Regions from separate parts of the Anabaena sp. TISTR 8404 genome, predicted to be linked through region 2. Evidence: riboswitches for the same ligand, from Rfam matches in the RefSeq annotation. Region 2 holds a riboswitch; each other region holds the start of a gene.
What was found. A riboswitch is a leader RNA that binds a small molecule or an ion and turns the genes downstream of it on or off. The one in region 2 is predicted to bind cobalamin.
Positions count from the first base shown of each region.

Region 1 (7,983 bases), 2.0 Mb from region 2:
GCAAAATCAACGGTATTGATCTGAGTCGTACTACGTTAAGTCAAACCAGTACAACAGGAAGTTCATCATTTAACTTGGTTTTAGAAAACATTGATTTATCAGGACTCAAATTGAAAGCTGCTAATCTCAACCAAGCTAGTTTCAAGGGTAGCCGTTTCCGCAGTGTGGGTGAAGATGGACGTTGGGATACTTACGACGATGCGATCGCTGATTTAACTCAAGTGCAAATGAAGCAGGCCAATCTCACCGATGCTAACCTCAGTCGGGTGTTGTTGACTGGTAGCGATTTAAGTCGTGCGACTCTTAACCGTGCTAATTTAGCAAACGCCCGTTTAATTGGTGCTAACCTCAGCAGCGCTCAACTTGTGGGAGCCGATTTGCAAGGTGCAGTTCTAGAAAATGCCAGCTTAACTGGAGCCGATTTAGGTGATGCAAAATTAAACGAAGCCAATCTCTACGCTGCTCATTTAGGCCGCGTGACTGCGATCGGGTCACAATTGTCATTTGCTAACTTAACTAAAACTGATTGGCAAGGTTCAGATTTATCAGGAGCTTATTTGGATCGGGCAAATCTCAGCAATGCTAATCTCAGCGCTAGTCGTTTGACTGGTGCAGTTTTACGCTCTGCCCAATTAGAAAATGCTGACTTACGCAACGCTGACCTCAGTTTTGTGGATTTACGGGGCGCAAACGTCGCTGGAGCAGATTTTAAAGATACAATTCTGGCTCCCAGCAAACAAGATCCCGCAGATCAATTTGTGCAAACTCCAGATATTGGTACAGTATCGGCTGTAGTCAAAGGAGTTGATTTTTCCCAAGCGAAAAATTTAGATGCGAAGCAACTAGCTTACATTTGTACTCAAGGTGGCATTCATCCCCGATGCCCGTAAAATTTAGATGGGGAGTCAGGAGAATACTTAATCCTACCTCCTCACTAAATAACAAATGACACATGACAACATCCAAATTATCGTGTGAGGAGTCGGGTGATGAAGTATCTTCCTAGTTCAGTTGTCATAGCTAGTGCTGTTTTCAGTCTGATGATGGACTATCAACCAGCACAAGCTCAAGTTGCATACGGTAGCTATGTTGGTGTCGGCCCGACTGTCGGACTGACTGATGGTATCCAAGTTGGAGGCGTTCTAGCTTTTCGCTACAAACTTTTGGAAGCACCGATTTCTTTTCGCGCCCAAGCATTAATCGGTCAGAATACTGCTGTTGTACCGACTGTATCTTACGACTTACCACTCAACTGGCAAACAGATGCTTATTTAGGTGCAGGTTTGGTGTTAACTGGTGGTGATAGTGCTTCTCCTGTAGGTAACAAAATTAGTTTTGCTTTACAGCCAGGAGTTGATTATGTTGTTCCCAATAGCAATACTGTAATTTTTGGCAACGCCATCATAGCCTTTGATGCTTACCGTGATGGCGGTGGTACAGCTTTGGCTGTGCAAGGTGGTGTGGGTTTAAGATTTTAATAAGCAAATAAAATACAGACGATCGCTTTTTGCATTTTAGAGGGTTAAATGCGATCGTCTTTATAATATGGTCTTTTTACGAAGCTCCAGCACGGTGGAGAATTTGTGCTACTTGTGTTCGATGCGATCGCTCAATTATTACTCTTCACTTAACCTCCTGAGCGATTATTTTTAAAATTAATTAGAAATGGCTACTCTCACAAACTGGAATTTCATTATCTATTTATGTTCAGACCTGTAATTCTTTTACTGATATCTAATATTTTCATGACTTTCGCTTGGTATGGTCATTTGAAAGATTTAAAATCTGCGCCTTTGTGGATTGCAATTGGTGCAAGTTGGGCGATCGCTTTTTTTGAATACTGTTTTCAGGTTCCCGCCAACCGCATAGGTGTTAACTATTTCAGCTTGCCACAGTTAAAGGTGTTGCAAGAAATTATTACAATGCTTGTGTTTGCAGGGTTCAGTGTGATTTATTTTAAAGTACCTATTACCCGTAATTACGTTTTAGCCGCCATGCTACTAGCTGGTGCAGCTTACTTAATTTTTAGTGAAAAGACACGATAATACCAACAAAATGAACGTAAAAACGCTCTAAATATTAGAATTACCTGATTCTAATGCCTGAGATTTGACTGAAATACAGATGTTATGATGTATTGAATATTCGGTTTTGGTGGGGATCAGCCACCAAAGGTAACGGGGAAAGTTCGGTGAAAATCCGGCGCTGTCCCGCAACTGTGAAGGAAAGATAAAAGACTGAAAATCAACTTTCCAAGTCAGGATGCCCGCCGAAGTATACTATTAAGTTCCACACATCTGCGAGGTACGGATGACTGCTGCCCATACTGCTATTACTAATAATTCTTCAAGTGTCACTGCTTGTACTCATAGTTTATTTGTTTGTACAACCTGCGCCAGCGTTTGGCAAGATGGCAAGCGTATAGGTGAAAGTGGCGGTCAGAAACTATTGCACCAAATCCAGCAATTAGCACAAGATTGGGATTTGCAAGATGAATTTCCTATCCAAGCAGTTGAATGTATGAGTGCTTGCAACCGTTCTTGCGTTGTCGCTTTTGCAGCTAAAGGTAAGTTAACTTATCTGTTTGGTGATTTAGATGTTGATAACAGTGCTGCTGCTGTCCTGGAATGTGCGAGTCAATACTACGCTAAAACTGACGGATTATTGCCTTGGTCAGAACGACCAGAACCACTGAAAAAGGGCGTTTTAGCAAAAATTCCACCTTTATAGCTATTGCCAACTCCCCATTTCTTTCTATGATGCGTGTTTTAATTTTGGGTGGAACCGGAGAAGCTGCGGAACTAAGTAAGAGAGTTGCAACTATCAATGGAATTGAGGCGATCGCATCTTTAGCTGGTCGCACCCGTGAACCATCTGTTCCGTCGGGTAATGTGCGGATTGGTGGTTTCGGTGGTGTGGCTGGACTGGTTGAATATCTGCGTCAAATGAAAATTGATGTGTTAATTGATGCTACCCATCCTTTCGCCAATCAAATATCTTACAATGCAGCGACGGCAGCGAAGGAAGTAGAGATCCCAAGATTGATGTTAATTCGTCCTGCTTGGGAAAAAGTAACAGGCGATCGCTGGATTGAAGTAGACAGTAATACCGCCGCAGATGTCTTAGAAAACCAAGCACAAAGAGTATTCTTAACTGTTGGGAGACAAGAACTTGCTGCATTTGCACACCTCCAAAATATTTGGTTTCTGATGCGGATGATTGACCCTCCTGGAAAAGATGCCTTAGTGCCACCAGGGATGATATTGTGCGATCGCGGCCCCTTTATTTTAGAGAACGAACGGAAAATCCTGATTCAACACAATATAGATACCATCGTCAGTAAAAATAGTGGCGGTGATGCAACTTACGCCAAAATTATTGCCGCACGGGAACTAGGTGTAAAAGTTGTCATGGTCAATCGTCCAGCAGTACCACCAGGAGAACAAGTTGCAGATATTGATGGTGCAGTAGCTTGGTTACTGGATAAATTACACAATCTTTGATGCAACTACTTAGCTATACTTTCACAGTACTAATCAGACTCATCCTTGGGAAAATGGCGATCGCTAATCAAAGCTAACTATTAAAAAAAATTAGTAATATCAAATTTTGCATCCAAAAAAACTATAATATATTTACTTGAAAATTTATTTATATTTAAATTTTAAGTTATTTTTGGGTTGGCAAAAAATGATTCAAGATAACTCAATAGCAACTATCAATAGTGATAGTTCACTACCACTTGCAGACGAATATCTCAGCATTGAAAAATCTCAGCGGATGGCAGATTTTTTTAGCTTTTTAGGAGATGCTAATCGTCTACGAATTCTCTCTTTTTTGGCTCAAAAAGAATTGTGCGTTAGTGATTTAGCAGCTTCATTAGATATGAGTGAATCTGCTGTTTCTCATCAACTGCGTAACTTGCGGGTAATGCGTTTAGTCAGCTACCGCAAGCAAGGTCGCAATGTATTTTATCGCCTCCATGATAATCATATTCTGCATCTTTATCAGGCTGTAGCTGAACACTTAGATGAACCTGAATAAAGTAGAAATTTTAATTGTGATGATGGTGATAACGACTGAAGCCCGGGCCATAAGTTGCTAATAGATTTTCAGGTGATAAAGCAAATTCTGGCTGACCAGTACAAACCACAGTTTGATTGAGACATAAGACGCGATCGCAATGGCGGCTGACCATATCAATATCATGGGAAACCTGCAAAATTGTCCAACCCTCTTCTTGCTTCAACTCGTTCAATAAGACATAAAACTCGGCTGCACCTTGCATATCAACTCCAGCAAAGGCTTCATCTAATATCAAAAGTTTTCGAGGTACTACTAAACAATAAGCTAGTAACACCCGCTTCAGTTGTCCACCGCTGAGAGTTCCAATAGGTTGCTTTCGCAGGTGATAAACTCCTGTTCTTCGTAAAGCTTCTGTGACTGCTGTGATTTTTTCCCGATTTTGTCTCCACAGTCCAGAGAACAAAGAATTTGTTGTTTTTTGCTTTTTAACTTCATTAGTCCATCCTAATTCAATCAATTCACTCACAGAAATGGGAAAACTGCGATCAAAAATAAAGTTTTGTGGCATATAGCCCAACAAGTGACGTAAATTTCCCAGCTTTTTAATTGGATAACCAAAAATTTCTATTGTGCCAGCATTACGAGGTACTAAATCTAAAATCGCTTTTACTAAAGTACTTTTACCAGCACCATTCGGCCCCACTATAGCAGTATCTGTTCCTGGCAATAATTCAAAGGACACATCACGAATAGCCAGATAATTCCCTTGATATACAGTTAATCCGTCTACTTTTAAAATAGGCAATGTCATAGTTAAAAAATATGCAAATTATTAATTATTTATTGAATACAAAATCCACTGAAAATTTAGCTTACTTACACGCTGCTTCTAGAGTTTGCAAATTTAATCTCATGGCTTGAAAATAGTATTGCGGGTTTGTATCACCTGTTTCTAAGGAATCTAGAGTTTGTAAATTTAGGTTCAAATCTTGAGAAAGGCTTTTGAGCAATTTATTATCTACACCTGGTTCACTAAACAAAGCTTTAACTTTATATTTTTTGACTGTATTAACTACTGTTTGTACGTCTTTCGGCGACAATTGGTCTTCGGGAATTTGGACTACAGCAACTTGTTGTAAGTTGTAGCGTTTTGCTAAATATGGATAAGCATCATGAAAAGTCACAAAAGTACAATTAGGATTTTTTTGTAAGACTTGCTGAAATTCACTATTTAACTTGTCTAATTCCTGAATATAAGCCGCAGCATTAGCAGTATAAGTAGCTTGATTTTTAGGGTCAGCAGTAATTAATCCGTCTCGAATATTCATTACCTGCTGTTTTGCTAAAACCGGATCTAACCAAACATGAGGATTACCTTTTGCGTGGTCGTGGTCGTGGTCTTTTGCTTCTTTGACAGCGCTTTCAACTGGCGAAATTTCGTTTAAAGGTTTAATACCTTTGCTGGCATCAATTTCGACTAATTGAGAATTTTGAGCATTTTTGACTGTATTTTCTAGAAATTCTTCTAACCCCAAACCGTTTTTAACTAGTATATTAGCTGTGGCGATCGCTTTGACATTATCTGGTGTCGCTTGGTATTCATGTACCTCTGTACCAGGCGGTACTAAAATTTCCACATCTGCGGTATCGCCAACCACCGCCTTGGTCAACAAATAAATCGGTAAAAATGTCGTTACAACCTTGGTTTTCACTAATTGTGTTGCTGGTGTAGATACAGCATCTTGTACCTGTGTTGACTTCTCAACACTCGTTTCTTGATTTGGATTTGATTGGTTACAACCCACACTCACTAACAATGTTAACAAAGCAATTAGAGACAAAATACCGCCTCTTTGTCTGCTTTTTATATATGTTGTATGAGTCCTACTCACAGAGTTTCTCCTAGGAAAGGACACTTATTTGATTTTTGCCACTAAGACAATGAGAATTATTCTAAAAAAATATTTTATAATAATTCTCATTCTCAAGCAATAAATCTAAGATTACTTTTGTAAGACTTACGCATAAAAACGAAAAATCAAGGGTTTAGGGGTTAATGGGTGTATGTACCAAAACCCATTAACCCCAGAAACTCACGGCGAAGCCCTTACACCCCTAACCCCAGTCTCCACCGACAAACTTTGTGCGTAAGTCCTGAAATAATTAAACTTTTCTTGACTTTCTTTGTTAAAAGAATTGCTGACTACTGATAATATTTTGAGAATACTTTTTAAAAGTGTTAATTAAAAAGCGCAGTGTTAAGCGCTACCGACGGTAAATAAAGAAGTGTGAGGGAAAATGCCCAAAAAATTGCAGTATTTGCTTGCTATTCCAGTAGTTTGTAGCAATGTAATCTTCATCAGTAATACTACATTAGCAGGAGAAATATCAGCCACATCAGAAAATCAAAGTGAGCAATTAGTTGTTGCTACTCCAGAATTAGCAATTGAGAATACTACTCAAGAAAAGGTAATGGCACAAGTTACCTCTGTGTCACAATTGTCAGACGTGCAACCTACAGACTGGGCATTCCAAGCTTTACAATCACTAGTAGAGCGTTATGGTTGTATTGCAGGTTATCCAAATAGTACTTATCGTGGTAATCGCGCCCTCACACGTTATGAGTTCGCGGCGGGTTTAAATGCATGTTTGGATAGAGTCAACGAACTACTAGCTACCGCCACTGCTGATTTAGTAACCAAAGAAGATTTAGCCAAATTACAAAAGCTACAAGAAGAATTTACCGCAGAACTAGCCACATTAAGAGGTCGTGTCGATGCACTAGAAGGCCGCACCTCTGAATTAGAAGCTAATCAGTTCTCGACTACAACCAAACTCAATGGTACTGCTGTTATTGCACCAATCAGCTTTTTTGCAGGCGATCGCGCTAATGGTGAGAAACTCGACAGAGGAACTGCTTTTGGCAATAGAGTACGTCTTGATTTCAACACCAGTTTTACAGGTCAAGACTTATTAAGAACTCGACTGCAAGCAACCAACTTAGATGCTGTGTCGGCTTCTACCTTCACACCAGAAGGTGATTTACGGTTCACTGCTGGCACCTTCAGTTCTGGTAATAATAATGAAGTGGCATTAGACGCACTGTTGTATAGCTTTCCTCTAGGTGAAAAAACCACAGTCATCCTAGAAGCCAACGCGGGTGCAGCTGATGACTTTACCAACACAGTCAACCCATTCTTTGACGGTGATGGTGATTTCGGTGCGTTGTCTAACTTTGGTACACGTAACCCGATTTATTATCCCGTTGCTGGTACTGGGCTTGGGGTAAGACATCAATTCAATGATCAGCTGGAATTAACCTTGGCTTACCTAGCCAGCAGCCCTAACTATCCTGCGTCTGGAAGTGGCTTGTTTAACGGGCCTTACGGTGCGATGGGACAGTTAACAGTCCAACCGATTTCAGGATTGACTCTTGGTTTTACCTACGTTAATTCTTATAATGCTGACTTAACAGCTGGTAGTAACCGTGCTAACTTACGTACTGCTTTGGCAAGTAATCCTTCCTTACCAGGTTCTTTGGGTCAATTTGCTGGTGCAGATTTACCAATTTCCAGCAATTCCTACGGTTTTCAAGCATCCTTCCAACTTAGTCCAAAGTTTGCTATCGGTGGTTGGGTTGGCTATACCAATACACGTACACTCTCGGAAGTTACAACAGATGCCGGAACATTACCTCGTGGTGAACTGGACATTTGGAACTATGCTGTCACACTCGCCTTCCCAGATTTAGGTAAAAAAGGTAGTGTCGGTGGCATCATTGTGGGGATGGAACCAAAAGTTACTGGTGCTAGTCGTGGACTGAGAGAGGCTATTGGCACCGATCCTGATACTTCACTGCACATTGAAGGGTTCTACCAATACAAACTAAGCGATAATATCAGCATTACTCCAGGAGTTATCTGGTTAACCGCTCCAGACCATAACAACGACAATGAT
Region 1 is NZ_CP180578.1:5,502,910-5,510,892, forward strand. Features, by position in the region: gene ACMX3D_RS23890 (pentapeptide repeat-containing protein) at 1-890, shown strand, start outside; gene ACMX3D_RS23895 (hypothetical protein) at 990-1,478, shown strand; gene ACMX3D_RS23900 (DMT family protein) at 1,704-2,045, shown strand; cobalamin riboswitch at 2,130-2,288, shown strand; gene ACMX3D_RS23905 (DUF1636 domain-containing protein) at 2,311-2,730, shown strand; gene ACMX3D_RS23910 (cobalt-precorrin-6A reductase) at 2,760-3,503, shown strand; gene ACMX3D_RS23915 (ArsR/SmtB family transcription factor) at 3,781-4,044, shown strand; gene ACMX3D_RS23920 (metal ABC transporter ATP-binding protein) at 4,055-4,837, opposite strand; gene ACMX3D_RS23925 (metal ABC transporter solute-binding protein, Zn/Mn family) at 4,899-5,918, opposite strand; gene ACMX3D_RS23930 (iron uptake porin) at 6,325-7,983, shown strand, end outside.
Region 1: another riboswitch for cobalamin. It lies ahead of ACMX3D_RS23905 (DUF1636 domain-containing protein); the one in region 2 lies ahead of ACMX3D_RS15035 (energy-coupling factor ABC transporter permease).

Region 2 (7,983 bases):
GGCAGCCATCTCTCAAATTACCGACATTATCAACCAAATTAACGACTTGCAAAGCACCATCGCCAGCGCTGTGGAAGAACAAACAGCAACCACTAATGAAATTGCCCGAAATATTGCCGAAGCCGCCCAAGGCACAACAGATATTGCCAAAAGTATCGGCATTGTCGCCCTGAATGCGCAAACCACAACCATAGGAGCCAGTAATACCTCAGCCGCAGCCACCGAATTAGCCCGTATGGCCGTAGATTTGCAAAAAGTTGTGACTCAATTCAAGTATTGAGGGGGCTAGGGAAAAAATTTAACTCTCTGCGCCTTTGCGCCTACCCTGCGGGAAGCCGCTACCGCGTCTATGCGTGAGGCATCAAATTCTTCTTCTTGAAATTTCACTATGCCAAAAATTCGGGTATTAGTTGTGGATGATGCGGTGGTGGTTCGCAGTCGCGTCAGTAAGATTTTATCCAGCGATCCGCAACTAGAGGTGGTGGGGGTTGCGGCTAATGGTCGCATTGCTTTAGCAAAGATTCCGCAAGTCAATCCCGATGTTGTCATTTTAGATGTGGAAATGCCGGAGATGAACGGTTTAGAAACTCTGGCTGCGCTCCGACCAATATATCCACGCTTACCAGTAATTATGTTCAGCACTTCTACTCATACTGGTGCAAGTGCTACCCTAGAAGCTCTCTCTTTAGGTGCTTCAGATTACGCCACCAAACCCAGTAATCTGGGAGGTGTAGAGGCCGCTAACCAGCATATCCTTCAAGAATTAATTCCCAAAATCAAGCAATTTGGTGCAGGAATGATCGCATTTTCTCCGGTAAGTGCGATCGCGCCTACATTCGTTCTTCCCATCCCCGCCAAAAAACAGCCAGTGGATGTGGTCGCCATTGGGGTTTCTACCGGGGGGCCAAACGCCCTCGCCATACTACTAAGTGAGATACCCGCAGATTTCTCAGTTCCAATTTTGATTGTGCAACACATGCCACCGATGTTTACAAAGCTACTAGCCGAAAGATTATCCTCTAAGTGTCAAATTCCTGTAGCGGAGGCGATTGACGGTGTGCTGTTAAAAGCAGGACAAGTCTGGGTTGCACCGGGAGATTTCCACATGATTGTGCAACGTGATGGCAGTGCAGTGCGCCTGGGGCTGCATCAAGCACCACCGGAAAATTCCTGTCGCCCTTCTGTGGATGTGCTGTTGCGTTCAGTTGCCCAGGTTTACGGTGCAGGTGCGATCGCAGTGATTCTCACGGGTATGGGTCAAGATGGATTACATGGCTGTCAATGTATCCGTGAGTCTGGCGGACAGGTATTGGCACAAGATGAAACTAGTAGTGTAGTCTGGGGAATGCCTAGTTTTGTTATCAATGCTGGGCTGGCGAATCAAATTGTTCCCCTGGAGGAAATGGCAGGTGAAATTATGCAGCGCATCCATCCTGTCCAAAGGACAGGTTTGTGATGAAACAGAAAATGGATATCACTACTTCAGATTTTGACTATTTGCGGCAATTAGTTCATCAGCATTCAGCAGTGGTGTTAGATGGTGATAAAACTTATTTGGCAGAGTTACATTTGCAACCAATTGCCGAAGCCGCCGGATTCACTAAAATTGCCGATTTAATTGCTTACTTGCGGCATCAACCATTAAGTGATCTGCATATTCAGACAATTGAGGCGTTAGTTACTAACGAAACTTCATTTTTTCGAGATACATATCCCTTTGAAGCTTTGAAACAAGTAGTGTTGCCAGAGTTGATCAAAAAACGAAGAATTGAGCGATCGCTAAATATTTGGTGTGCTGCCTGTTCTAATGGCCAAGAAGCTTATAGTATTGCCATGCTGATTCGGGAGCATTTTCCTTTATTGGCTAATTGGTCTGTACAAATTATCGCTAGTGATTTTTCTGGTAAAGTGTTAGCCCGTGCCAAGCAAGGGCGTTATAACCAATTAGAAATTAAGCGTGGTCTACCGAAAAATCTCCGAGAAAGATATTTTAAATTGTTAGATAATGAATGGGAAATTCATGATGAAATTCGCCAAGTAATCGATTTTCGCCAGATAAATCTTGTGCATTCTTGGTCAATTTTACCTAATATTGATATTCTCTTTCTCCGCAATGTTTTAATTTATTTTGATATAACTACTAAGAAAAATTTACTCACAAAAGTTAGACAGCAATTAAGACCAGATGGCTATTTATTTTTAGGTAGTGGTGAAACTACTATTAATTTACATGAAGCTTTTGAGCGGGTGCAATTTGACAGAAGTATTTTCTATCGATTACGCTAAGTTTCTTTAGACAATGCGATCACACCGAGAAAGTGATTGATTTGTAGTCTGCTTTCTCGGTTCTGCTTGTGGTAGATTTCACCCTAAACCATGTGTTGTAAACGAGATAAACGCTCTGAATAGTTTTTGATTACATGGAGTGCAAACATCGGTGTTTCTTGAACAGCGAAGAGAAATCTTTTTTCGTCTAGAGAAACAAGTTTGCATTCAGTTTTAGCGATCGCAGTATAAGTACGATTTTTGATTCCTACAAGTACCCCTGTACCAAAAACATCCCCAGTTGTAATTGTCTCTACAATTTTACCGTTTACTAATATATCTATTTCTCCTTCGACAATGCCGAACATAAACTCACCAGACTGTCCTTCTTCAAAGATGACTTGGCCAGCAGAATATATTTGAGCGTTGGCTTGTTTTTGAAAGATATTGATTGTAATTACTGGACTTAAAACCATTAGAGCAATACCAAAATTGTTTACTTGAAAAAATTTTAGTTACGCAAGATTATAACCTATGTAAATTATACTACCGACTGTTGATGAACCTTCAACAGACTCAACAGATGTTAATAAGCGTAAATCTAACTATTATGGCAGAATTAGTCGTTTTATAGATTATGTAGATATATAACTTAGGACACTTGTATTTTCTGTATATTTATCCTTTTTGACTAATTATTTATCAATTTTCTTTACTAAAGACGAATGGCTAATGACGGATGAACAAATATATTCACATCACTAAAATCATTTACAGTTAGGATTTTAGCTAGGTGTTGAATATGGGTCGTATTGCTGATTTTGTGTTAATGGCTTTTTGTGGCGCAGTTTGGGGCTTACTGGGAATTTTATCAGCCATAGCTTCACCCCAAATGCAAGTTCGAGAACAAAATCACAGCCGCAAACACCAAAATAGGTTTGCAGAAAACGACTGCTTATTTAACGCGCGATCGCCTTATATCCAATGTGCTGTTAATCCAACAGAAGAGTGCGAGATCTGTGTTTATTTTATTGAATATGAGGAGTGGAAATACTAATTTTTAATTAAGAATTTTATATTATTTGTTGACTGTTGACTGTCAACAGTCAACAATCAACTAAATATGCAAGCTTAATGATTAACTAAGCCCGATCTGAGGGTGAAGTAAGCAGCACAAAACCGACCGCCATCAGGATGTTTTAGTACAGCTTTACCTAAATAAAAATCATGATCAATCTGGACTAATTGGTCTACCAAGTCACGAATCAGGAATTGGGGATTATCTGGTAAATCAAAGTTCAACCGCAAAACTTCAATGTCTGGCTCTAATAAACATTGATCACGAGATGATTGAAATTTAAAAGCAAGCGTTCTTCCTCTACCATCTGCAACATAACCATTATAGAAAGGCCAGATTAAGCGTCCTAGCAATAACCCATCATTCGTAAAAATATTATCTCCGGTGTTGCTTTTAGCATCAAATGTTTTACCTTCCCAAGGTAGCCAAATTTTAGTGATGATATCTAACCAACTATCTAAAACTGGGTGGAAATTAGCGGTAAGAAACTCACCCCAGTAGCGACCGTTTAAAAGTGGATCTGGTACTCTACCTTGACGGTAAATATTATCTAAGGCTGCAATTCCACCTTTTTGGTCATATTTCAACTGTCTTCTAGCTACCTCAAGTTCTTCGCGTAAATTAATATTGAATTGCTGATAAGTATTCATGAGTAGCCTCACTGAGTTTAGTTGATTCCTGAGAGCTAGGACTTACACAATGCAGTAAATTTAACTATTTCGGCTTAATCAAGTGGCTGCTTCTATTATTACAATTAACAATGAAGGATTGAGGAAGCAAAAGCCAGAATTGAGAATTTACCCGTGAGGTGAATCTAAAAATCTCAACTTGTTTGCTGGTTCTTTGCCGCTAACGCCGGTTCCCAGAGTTAGGCTTACTACTTGATTGTGAATTTCTGCCAATTTGGCAAACAAATCGTTGTGAATACTGATATTGTTTGTATTGTGCAAGGGGTGTACCAGAAGTTGCCCTGACTTAATTGTTGGGGCAGCTTCTCCAAAAAATATTACGTATAAATTGCTTCTCATGTTGCCTTGGGTTCAAGGCTGGTCACTCAGGCGCTAAGCAACGGGTAAAAAAGAACCGGACTTTAACATTTTTCACAGTCCCCATCAAAAAAATGTTGACTGCCAAGATAAAAAAGGGGTGCTGAATCTAGAGATTCAAGGCAGACCCTATAAACTTTCCATACAGCCAAATCGGCAAATAAGTAAATCGGTAGAATAAAACTGAACTATGTGAAGAAAAGTAAATAAGGCTCAAACTCTTTCTCTCCCTGCCCCCTGCCTTATTCCAATAATTATTCACGCCAACCGACTTAACTCTTCCCTAACCTCTTGCTCTCATTTTTAAGCAAGGTTAATAATTGATAAAAATGAGATTAAAAATTTCCAGTTGAATGCATAGATTACAAAAAAATCTTTCTACTTAGGGAAAATTGATGGTTTTTATAAAGTCTTAAGAGTTATTATCGATCCCAAGGAATAAATTAACAACTTGCAAACAACCGAATCAATGTAGTGAACTACCCAAGCATTTACATTTCGGAACAAAGCAGTCCCATAAATTTAGTTGGCGACATGGGACAAGAGGTGCAAATTTCCATTCATGCACCTAGCGAATATATCTGTGCCAACTGCGAACAGATATTACCAGATTGGAAACAAGAAGCTTTATTCTGGGTTGTGATTGTCTTGCAGCGATCGCAACATCATTTAGTGGAAAGTACAAAAGAAATAGAAGACGAAAAACAACGGTTACGCGAAAAGTTTATGCGGTTCGGGATTGATGTGGCTTTTGAACTGCGCGATCGCGGCTATCTTACAGACTTAATCGATCCGCGCACTGGCTATCCTTTACTTTCCCGTCCTGGTGCAATGCCCCATAATGATACAGCAGTAGTAAAAGCATTACTTGGCTATCCAGTAATTAAAAACAAATGCTGTATGTTAGTGCATCCTGTTTGGGGTACAGCTGTTTATCCCAGTATTTTAATCTCAACCGCACCACCCACGCTGATCGAATTTGTCACTAAAGAAATAGCTTGTAAGCATGGGTGGGAAGAACAAATAGAAGTCTGAAGAAATCGTTATTATGGGCTACTGGCGGGGTAAGGCGTATTCGGTAGAGATCAAATTAACCGCAGATAGAAGCAGATAAAATACAGGTCACTTTCTTTTATTAAAACTGCGATACTCCCAAGGATTGATAAACTTAGTATCACTCCAAATTCCCAGCTTTTGCTGCTGCGCTTGCGCTTCAGCTTGTTGAACTAAATCTTTACTGGGACATTTATTTAAATAAGGACGATATACCTTAGCTAAACCTTCGCGTAATAAGACTTGTTGAACAAACGTACCATCTTTTAAACGAACTTCTGCCACTTTCCTCCCATAGCGATCGCTATCTGTGATGTTTAGGATAACGCGATCGCCTGATTGTTTTACGAGTTCCTGTAAGCGTTCTTGTGCTTTTACACCCCAACTAAATTGATTGCGATCGCTGGCACTTTTACTATTCCTTTCCTTTTGCGAATGGGGTACTTCCGGCGCATCCATACATGCAAATCGCACGTTAAATTTATTACCCTTAGCATCTTTGACAGCCAAAGTATCACCATCGCTAACTCTTTCAACCAAATCTCCAGAAGCACCAAAGAATTTATCACAACCTGCTAAACCGACAAGTAAGATAGTTGCACTCAGCCAAATTACTAGTTGTTTTGTTAGTTTATTCATTCAACATCACCTCACTTTGATGGATGATACTATATTTGATTTTTGAAATAGATGCGGCTTTTGCTGAAATTCCTACATTGAGAAATAGTGATATAGTTACTGAAATCGGTTCTGATGGGGAGCAGCCATCAGACGTAAGGGGGAAAGTCCGGTGTAAATCCGGCGCTGTCCCGCAACTGTGAGCCAAAATTAGGTGAGTCAGGATGCCCGCCGGTTAGAATCAGTTCGTTACATAAATCTGCGAGGTACAGATTATGGAAAGAAAAAAACAGGCCTTACTTAGTCTAAGCCTGATAGGATTTATCAGTTTTTATCTAGTAATTGGTTTACCCAAACCTGCCTACGCAATGCACATCATGGAAGGTTTTTTACCAGTACAGTGGGCAATTTTTTGGTGGGTTGTGGCACTACCATTTTTTCTATTGGGATTGCGTAATTTAACTCGCATTACTAAAGCAAACCCGGAATTGAAACTACTGCTGGGGTTAGCTGGTGCTTTTACTTTTGTGCTGTCAGCATTGAAAATTCCTTCCGTCACAGGTAGCTGTTCTCATCCTACAGGAACAGGGTTAGGTGCAGTGCTGTTTGGCCCCTTAACAATGTCGGTTTTGGGTAGTTTAGTGTTGTTGTTTCAAGCTTTGTTACTGGCACATGGCGGCTTGACAACGCTGGGGGCAAATGCATTTTCGATGGCGATCGCCGGGCCATTTGTCGCTTACTGGATATATAATTTGACAATTAAGTTGGGTGGTAAACCAAGAATTGGCATATTTCTAGCCGCAGCTATCTCAGATTTACTTACCTACGTTATCACTTCCATTCAACTTGCCCTAGCTTTTCCTGCCCCTGTTGGTGGGTTTATTGCTTCATTCGCTAAATTCGCCGGAATTTTTGCTATCACTCAAGTTCCCCTAGCAATTAGTGAAGGATTGCTAACTGTATTGGTGTGGAACTGGCTGCAATCTTATAATCCTCAAGAATTGGAATTGCTGAAATTAATCAAACGGGAACCCAAAGGAAATGAATCAGTCTAAAAAAGGGTTGAGTAACTGGCTGTTGCTAGTAGCTGTATTAGGTTTAGCAGTTGCACCATTAATATTGGTGCGTGATGCGGAATTTGCAGGTTCCGATAACAAAGCTGAAAAAGCAATTACTGAAATACAACCTGGATATCAACCTTGGTTTAAATCATTTTTTGAACCTGCTAGTGGAGAAATAGAAAGCTTATTATTTGCTTCACAAGCAGCTTTGGGTGCTGGAGTAGTTGGTTATGTAATTGGGTTGTATAAAGGACGTTCCCAACAACAAAAACCTGAAGAATGAGCTTGCAATTAGACACTTTAGCTTACACTAATCGACTGCGAAGATTACCACCAGAACATAAACTAATTTTTGCATTTACCACTCTTGCTATTTCCCTTACTACCCATCCCTTAGTACAAATTTTGATAGCAATTTGGATGGGTGTTTGGATAGTTATTTATGCAAGAATTCCAACTGGTGTTTATTTGCGATTATTATTATTCACCATAGTATTTTGTTTGACAAGTTTACCAGCACTGATGGTGAATGTAGTGGCAATTAATGATTTGCCAAAAATACAATTAGATTCTTTGTCTGGTCTAAGTCTGGGACACTTCTATATTTATGTCAGTCATCATGGAAGTCTGCAAGCATGGGCAATTTTAACCAGAGCATTAGCCTCTGTCTCTTGCTTATATTTTCTCATGTTAACAGTTCCTTTCACAGAAATTTTACAAATTCTGCGTTACTTACGATTTCCAGTGCTTTTGACTGACTTACTATTATTAATGTATCGGTTTATTTTTATCCTGCTGAACACAGCTAATGAATTATGGACAGCACAAAACTCTCGTGGTGGCTACCGAACTTGGCGTAGTT
Region 2 is NZ_CP180578.1:3,477,149-3,485,131, reverse strand. Features, by position in the region: gene ACMX3D_RS15080 (methyl-accepting chemotaxis protein) at 1-280, shown strand, start outside; gene ACMX3D_RS15075 (protein-glutamate methylesterase/protein-glutamine glutaminase) at 389-1,456, shown strand; gene ACMX3D_RS15070 (CheR family methyltransferase) at 1,456-2,286, shown strand; gene ACMX3D_RS15065 (cyclic nucleotide-binding domain-containing protein) at 2,370-2,741, opposite strand; gene ACMX3D_RS15060 (DUF6464 family protein) at 3,068-3,322, shown strand; gene ACMX3D_RS15055 (hypothetical protein) at 3,397-3,993, opposite strand; gene ACMX3D_RS15050 (hypothetical protein) at 4,141-4,371, opposite strand; gene ACMX3D_RS15045 (methylmalonic aciduria and homocystinuria type D protein) at 4,864-5,424, shown strand; gene ACMX3D_RS15040 (thermonuclease family protein) at 5,512-6,081, opposite strand; cobalamin riboswitch at 6,171-6,310, shown strand; gene ACMX3D_RS15035 (energy-coupling factor ABC transporter permease) at 6,336-7,115, shown strand; gene ACMX3D_RS15030 (energy-coupling factor ABC transporter substrate-binding protein) at 7,102-7,404, shown strand; gene cbiQ (cobalt ECF transporter T component CbiQ) at 7,401-7,983, shown strand, end outside.

Region 3 (7,983 bases), 190 kb from region 2:
TCTACCATCACAATTCGGGCTTTGAGCGAAAATCAAATTCAAAGTTCCTACGCAGCACGTAACACGGGAATTCGCACTGCTACAGGCGAAATTGTCGCTTTTACTGATGCTGATTGTCATCCCCAACCTGATTGGCTAGAATCACTCATCCAGCCTTTTATTAATTCAGAAGTAGTGATTGTAGCTGGCGAAATTACAGCATTACCTGGCAACAGTTTACTAGAACAATACGCAGAACTCCAAGAAATCTTATCGCAAAAGCATACTCTGGCTCATCCCTTTTGTGCTTACGGACAAACTGCAAATTTAGCAATTCGCCGTATTGCTTTAGAAAAAGTCGGCTTATTTCGTCCTTACTTGACTACTGGTGGTGATGCAGATATGTGCTGGCGAATTTTGCAACAAAATCTTGGGCGTTTAGAGTTTGCATCCTACGCAACTGTGCAGCATCATCATCGTTCTACACTTAAAGAACTTGCTAGTCAATGGCGACGCTATGGGCGGTCAAATCGCTATTTACACGAATTGCATGGTATAGAACTTATGCCAGAAATTACACTTCTAGAACATGGGCATCGGTTGGGACGTTGGCTATTTAAGGAATTACCTAAGAATATAGTGAAGGTGATCGCAGGTAAAGCTAGTCTTGTAGATTTATTGAATACTCCTATTACTGTATTTGTGATTCAAGCTCGTGTTGCTGGGCAGAAAAATGCTAAGTTACCAGAAAATGCCAAGATAATTGCTTGGTTGTAACAATGAGATTGAAATTTACCCAATTCTTTAATAATAAAGTTCTTAGAGGATGGATTTCGTACTGTGTAAAAACTAATAATTATCTACATTCGATTATCATGAGTTTCATTTGATAACAGTAGCCAGAGCCGTCTCCGCTTAAGTCTTTGTAGTCAATGAAAATATGAATTATTAGGCACTTTTTGGCTAGTTGTCTTAATGCTAGTTTTGGCTGGATGGTGTGAGTCTGCACCTCAAATCAATATCAGAACAGCAAACTAGCAAAAACTAATATGTGGATAAGTAGCATAGTTGAGTATTTGCATTATTTAAGCTTAATGTTGTGTTTTGGCGCTCTGGTGTTAGAAGCATTCACCTTAAAAAAAGAGTTGAGTCTGAGTGAAGCTTGGAAAATTGTCATTGCTGATGCAGTATATGGCATATCAGCAACTGCTATTCTGATCACAGGAATTTTACGTGTTATCTACTTTGGTAAAGGTACGGTTTACTATTTGAATAATCCAATTTTCTACGCTAAAGTGATGCTTTTTCTGAGCGTAGGTTTTTTGTCTATTTATCCGACAATTTCTTTTATTAGTTGGTTGAAAAATTTCCAACGTGGGGAAGCACCTCAACTGGAAATACGAAAACTAAATCGTCTAATCTGGCTAATTAGGATTGAACTTGTTGGTTTTACCTTGATTCCTTTATTGGCAACAATCATGGCAACAGGAATAAGTACAGACTTAGGCTAAATTAATTTAGAAGTAATAGACCTCTTGCATAAATCTTTATTTGTCTCGCGCAAAGGCAAGGCAGCGCGTTGGGCGGGTTCCCCGACTTGAAGCGACTGCCGCGCAAAGACGCAAAGAAAAGCTCGCAAATAGGTACTTTTGCGAGAGGTCTAATATTCTGATTGGACTGAACTGACACAGCTAATTTTTTACAATATTAGAAATTATATCTGCGTTTATCTGCGATTAATTCCATTCAAATCTATTGGATGATTTTAGTTGTATCAGTCCACAAAAGTCATTTTATTTTTACTTTATAATTAACCTCTCCAGCCGGACAAGCACAAGGCGATCGCGTGTCGAATTTGTTTAATAATAGTTATCCTATTAAATAGGATTTGAGCGAAATAATGTGTCTAAAAACCAATACCAGCAATGTGAACTTTGCCAAAGAGAGATGGAGCATTTAACTGTCCATCACTTAGTTCCGCGACAAAATACCAAACGTAAAAAGCAAGATCCAGGGCCAACAGCAAATATCTGTTCTGCCTGCCATCGTCAGATTCATGCTTTATTTGATAACAAACAACTTGCTATTGAACTTAATACTCTAGAAAAACTAACGAATAACCCGCAAATGCAAAAATTCCTGGCGTGGGTTAAAAAACAAAACCCTGATAAGCGAATTGCGGTTCATCGCTAAACAATATAGCGAAGTGCTGAGTGCTGAGAGGATAACTGAAAACTTTTTAGTGTTGTATTTAAGTAATTCCCACATTAGAGTCTTTCTTATCTGATATTGACTGTTACTTCATCTTTACAGACGATTTTTACTAGGTATGACAATCATTGCAAAATAAGGTACTTCGGCTGGATTAACTTCATCTAAGGGAACAATTCGTTGCTGTGTCATTGTTGCGCGTTCAATATATAATGCCCGTGATGCTAGTCCTAATTGATGCAAAATATTCCGCACTTTTGTAAAATGGCGGCCTAGTTTCATAATTGCGGCTGCATCGGTAGCTAGTAGTTGTGTTATCAGTTCTTCGGCTGGTAGGGGGGCGGGTAGAACGGTGAGAATATCGTTGTAGTAGGTGAATGGTACACCTAAAGCTACTGGACAAGCCATTAAAGAGGAAACACCAGGAACAACTTCTGTATGGTAATGCCCAGATAAGCGTGTGAATACATACATGAATGAACCGTAGAAAAACGGGTCGCCTTCACACAGCACGACTACATCGCGTCCCGCTGCCAGATGTTGGGCAATAGGTTCAACTTCCTGGTCGTAAATCGCCTTGGCTTTTTCTGGTTCTAAGGCGCGGGGTAGATGAAAGGCGACTTCAATTTGCTTGCCAGTTAAATATTGAGAAACGATCGCCCGCGCTATACTCTCTTTATCTGTTGCTGATTGATAGGCAATTACAGGTGCAGTTTGCAATAACCGCAGTGCTTTCAACGTCAACAGTTCTGGGTCGCCAGGGCCTACACCAACTCCATACAGACGGCCTTTGGTTGTCATAATTATTCTTCCTCCGTTGCCAAGGCGTTAACTGCGGCGGCGGCGATCGCACTTCCACCCCGCCGACCATGTAATGTCATAAATGGTACATTCCGGCTATCTGCGGCTAAGGCGGCTTTTGATTCGGCTGCACCCACAAATCCTACAGGGAAACCTAAAATTACCGCAGGTTTAGGCGCTCCTTCGTCCAACATTTCCAGTAACCTAAATAGTGCGGTGGGTGCATTACCAATGGCGACGACTGAGTTTTCTAAGTGCGATCGCCATAATTCTAAAGCTGCGGCTGACCTTGTATTACCTAATTTTTGGGCGAGTTCTGGTACTTCTGGATAGTTCAGGGTGCAGATCACTTCGTTGTTGGCAGGTAGTCGCCGCCTCGTGACACCTTCGGCTACCATCCGACAATCGCATAAAATTGGCGCACCATTTGTGAGTGCGGCGCGTGCCGATTGTACTGCTGTGGGTGAATATCCCAAGTCAGTGACAATATCCGTCATTCCACAGGCATGAATGAGCCGTACAGCAACTTTTGCTACATCTTGTGGCAGCACATCCAAGTTAGCTTCTGACCGAATGATAGCAAAAGAATTACGGTAGATTTCGTTAGCGTTTCGGATATATTCGGACATTTTCAATTACAAACCGCAGTTAAACCCTGATAAACTTCTAATGGCTGAGAAAATAACTCTTTTAGTTGGGTCTTCTCATATCGATTGACGAATTCCCCAAAGGATTCATCTTGATTAAGGCGATAAATTTTATACACCCTGAGCATTTGTTCGATAAGTGCAGGTAGTTCTGCAAAACTCACATATTGATAGATTTCTCGACCGAATTTTTCATGACTGTTACTATCGCCAACATAAATGTGATAACTTTCTATGTTGCGATCGCTCATACCTAGTAAAGTGATGTCACTGTTATGATGTTGAGCGCAAGATTTTTCACAGCCGCTAAAGTGAATGTTAATGGGGCGATCTAGCTTAACACGAGTTTCTAGATAATCGGCTAATGTCAACGCATCTGTTTTAGTATCTGTAGCAGAAGCCGCACAACCCCGTTTACCAGAACAAGCAATTAATGCACTTTTAATATTAGTGACTGTGGAATCTAATCCTAATTCAACTATTTCACGTTGAACATCAACAACCGACTCCTGGGGAATATCAGTGATGAGTAAATTTTGCCAAGGCGTGAGTCGGATATTCCCGCTACCATATTTTTCGGCTAAATTTCCCAAACGCCGCAACTGCTGACTTTCCAAGCGACCGAGAGGTAACACTACACCGACATAAAATAAATTTTCCTGTCGTTGGGGATGAACGCCAATATACCCAAAACATTCTTCTGTGTTTACTTGGGAAGGTTTCTGAATAAATTTTTCACAACGCGTCAAAGAAAAAGTTAACCGTTGTGCAACTTGCTGAAGATAATTTTCATATCCCAGACCATTTACAACTTCTCGCAAACGTGGCTTGCGGTTACTGTTAATATCAATATGATTTAAATAAACATCAGCTAAAGCTGCCAAAACGGATAAACATTGCCCTGGTGACAATACAATTCCTGTATCAATGGGTGGTTTTCCTTTTGTAATGCCTAGATGCAAGCGGAAGTAAACTTGAGTGTCTATTATCTCAGACGTAAACAGGATATCATTGAGGCGATCGCATACGGAAACTTTTCCTCCACCATCAAAGCAAACGCTAAACTTAGCCGATAGTCCTGATAGTTCAGGATGCGCTGCAATATAATCATCCCAGCTTTGAACTAAAAAGCGAGTATCGATTAATTCTTCTGGGTCGATACCTGCGGTTGGGCTAATCATAATATTACGGATGTGGTCTACAGCCGAATTGCGCGAACCCAAACCCAAATCTTGTAGCTGTTTTAAAACTTCGCTGTTGATACCCTGGCTAATTTCTCGAATTTGCAGGTTAGCGCGATTTGTGACATCGACATAGCCACCACCGTAATTATCTGCTATCTCTGCGATCGCCTGACATTGTTTACTATTAAGTATCCCACCAGGAATTCTCAAGCGAGATAAAATTCCATCTTGGGCAGAAGTAGCGTAAAATAAGCCTGGACAGGCAGTAAATCCCGAAAGCAAAGTCCTAACTCCTTCTCTGTGCGACGCAGAGAGTAGATAATCATTGTGTCTTCCTGACACACCCGGAGTTGGCATTCTGACTTGGGATTTCCCTTCACAGCTGCGGCACAGTCCCGGAATTTCACCGGAGTTTCCCAACTCCAAGCTTTAGTAATTTAGCATGAGACAGTCTTCAGAATCCTCTATGCTTCACATTTTTCATTAATGATTTATGAATAAACAGATCCCCGACTTCTTGAAGAAGTCAGGGATCTGAGGCTTGCAATTTTTGTCAATCAAATATGATTCTATAAACTGTACTGCTATCAAATATTGCCCTGCAAGTTGGGAAAACTATCTTTAGTGAAAGTGTAATCTACTACGCTCCTAAAGGATATACCAATGAGTACAGTTACAATTCAAGCTAATCAACTTCCTATTCATAGAGTATTTAGTGAAGATTTTATTTTTACTATTCCTCTATATCAGCGTCCCTATGCTTGGAAAATTGAACAAGCAGGAGAACTATTTGACGATTTAGTCAGTGCGTTGGGAGATAGCGAAGAGAAGATTGATGATATTAATCCATACTTTTTAGGCAGTATTGTACTTATTAAAGGAGATAAGCCAGATGCCGAAATAGTTGATGGGCAACAACGTCTAACAACACTAACTTTATTGATAGCTGCCCTACGGATGTTAGCACCTCAAGAAATTGCTGAAGAATTAACTACCTATCTATACCAAAAAGGTAAAGCAGTTGCTAGAATTCCTACTGTTTACCGTCTAACTTTGCGTGACAGAGATGCAGAATTTTTTAGAGAATATGTTCAAACAGAAGGTAACATTATTAATTTAAAAGAATTACATAATGGCAAGCTATCAGATAGCTGTAAAAATATTAAAGAGAATTTACTCTTTTTCGTAGAGCAGTTAAAGAATTTACAGCAACAAACGATTCTGCGCCTGAGTCAATTTATTATTACTCGGTGTTTTTTGGTAGTAGTATCAACTCCTGATATTGACTCAGCATATCGAATATTCTCTGTTATGAATAATCGAGGGATGGATTTGTCTCATGCTGATATTTTAAAAGCAGATATTATAGGCAAAATAGCCCCAGAACAACAAGATAAATATAGTAAAAAGTGGGAAGATGCTGAAGAAAAACTAGGACGTGATGTATTTAAAAGCCTTTTTTCTCATATTAGAATGATTCATGGTAAGTCAAAACCGCGTGAAGGTATACTTAAAGAATTTAATAAAGATGTTAAACCATCTCCGCTTCAATATCCTCAGCAGTTCATTGATAAAACTTTACTCCCTTTAGCTGAAGCTTTTTATGATATTAATCATCAAGTTTACGAGGGTAGCTCTTGGACAGATGAAATTAATATCTTGTTTCAGTGGTTACAATTTATTGATAATTCTGATTGGATACCTCCAGCTATTCTTTATTTATCGAAGAATTATCACAACCCTGAATTATTATTGCGATTCTTTTCAGATTTAGATAGGCTTGCTTCTGGTTTAATGATTCAACGGTCTAATGTCAATGAACGAATTGAACGTTATAGCAAGTTGCTAAATGCTATTGAAAATCAAGAAGATTTATATACGGACTGCTCACCGCTACAATTGAGCATTCACGAAAAAGAAAATATCATCAAAATATTGAATGGTGACTTTTATTTAGTTAAAAAAATTAGAACTTATGTTTTGTTGCGCTTAGATGCTGCACTCTCTGAAGGAAAAGCTGCATATAATTTCTCTAACATTACAATTGAGCATGTATTACCACAAAACCCATCTCCTGATAGTGATTGGTTTACGTGGTTTCCTAGTCAGGAAGAACGGGAAAAATATGTTCATCGTATAGGAAATTTAGTTCTGCTATCTTCTTATAAAAATAGTATGGCTCAAAACTATGATTTTGAAAAAAAGAAGCAGCAGTATTTTACAACTAAAAAAGGGATTTGTAATTTTGCGCTTACTACACAAGTGCTGATGGAGAAAGAATGGACACCGGAATTCATCGAAAAAAGGCAGAAACTTTTAATTGAGAAGTTGAAAAAAGTTTGGCGTTTATAATATTAAATTAGAATTGTGCGATCGCATCTGTATTATCCTGTCAATGAGCAAGCGATCGCACTTAGGTAAACTTTGCCAAAATTGTTTTTGTAAGCTTGTTCCGCCGTTGTGTCTATTCTCACTTTGCTATAAAAGATACTCCTAAATATATCGATTTATTTCAATAATTTTTATACTAACCACAGAGGCACAAAAACCCAGAGTTTAATTAACATTTATCAAGTTTCTAAAAAGTGTTTTACTTGCAACTTTCAAATAGCAGATTGTTAGTTAAACTTTAAAAGCTATTATTGAAATTTATTAAATCTATTATGTATTGGTTATTGTCTGGGCCGTTGACTGTAGAAAAATTAATGGTTAAGATTACGGGTTTACCTGCATCGTTACAAGGTAAGAAGTTGGTGCAGTTGTCAGATTTTCACTATGATGGTGTGGGTTTGTCTGATGAGATGTTAGAGGAAGCGATCGCACTTAGTAACGAAGTAAAACCAGACTTAGTATTATTAACAGGTGATTACGTTACAACTACTCCGCAACCAATTCACGAATTAGTTTCAAGACTGAAGCAATTGCAAACTCAGTCTGGTATTTATGCCATACTTGGTAATCACGATATATATTACAGACACTCAAAAACAGAAATTACTCATGCTTTAACTAACATTGGAGTGCGTGTTTTATGGAATGAAGTCGCCTATCCTTTTGGTAAAGAATTAGCACTAGTTGGACTTGCAGATCGTTATTCACGAGAATTTAATCCTGTCCCAGTGATGAATCAGCTAGACCCAAACATTCCCCGAATTGTCCTA
Region 3 is NZ_CP180578.1:3,668,303-3,676,285, forward strand. Features, by position in the region: gene ACMX3D_RS15800 (glycosyltransferase family 2 protein) at 1-756, shown strand, start outside; gene ACMX3D_RS15805 (DUF2214 family protein) at 1,029-1,490, shown strand; gene ACMX3D_RS15810 (HNH endonuclease) at 1,882-2,172, shown strand; gene ACMX3D_RS15815 (precorrin-2 C(20)-methyltransferase) at 2,287-2,991, opposite strand; gene ACMX3D_RS15820 (precorrin-8X methylmutase) at 2,994-3,620, opposite strand; gene cobG (precorrin-3B synthase) at 3,623-5,179, opposite strand; adenosylcobalamin-variant (AdoCbl-variant) riboswitch at 5,166-5,249, opposite strand; gene ACMX3D_RS15830 (DUF262 domain-containing protein) at 5,486-7,174, shown strand; gene ACMX3D_RS15835 (metallophosphoesterase) at 7,486-7,983, shown strand, end outside.
Region 3: another riboswitch for cobalamin. It lies ahead of cobG (precorrin-3B synthase); the one in region 2 lies ahead of ACMX3D_RS15035 (energy-coupling factor ABC transporter permease).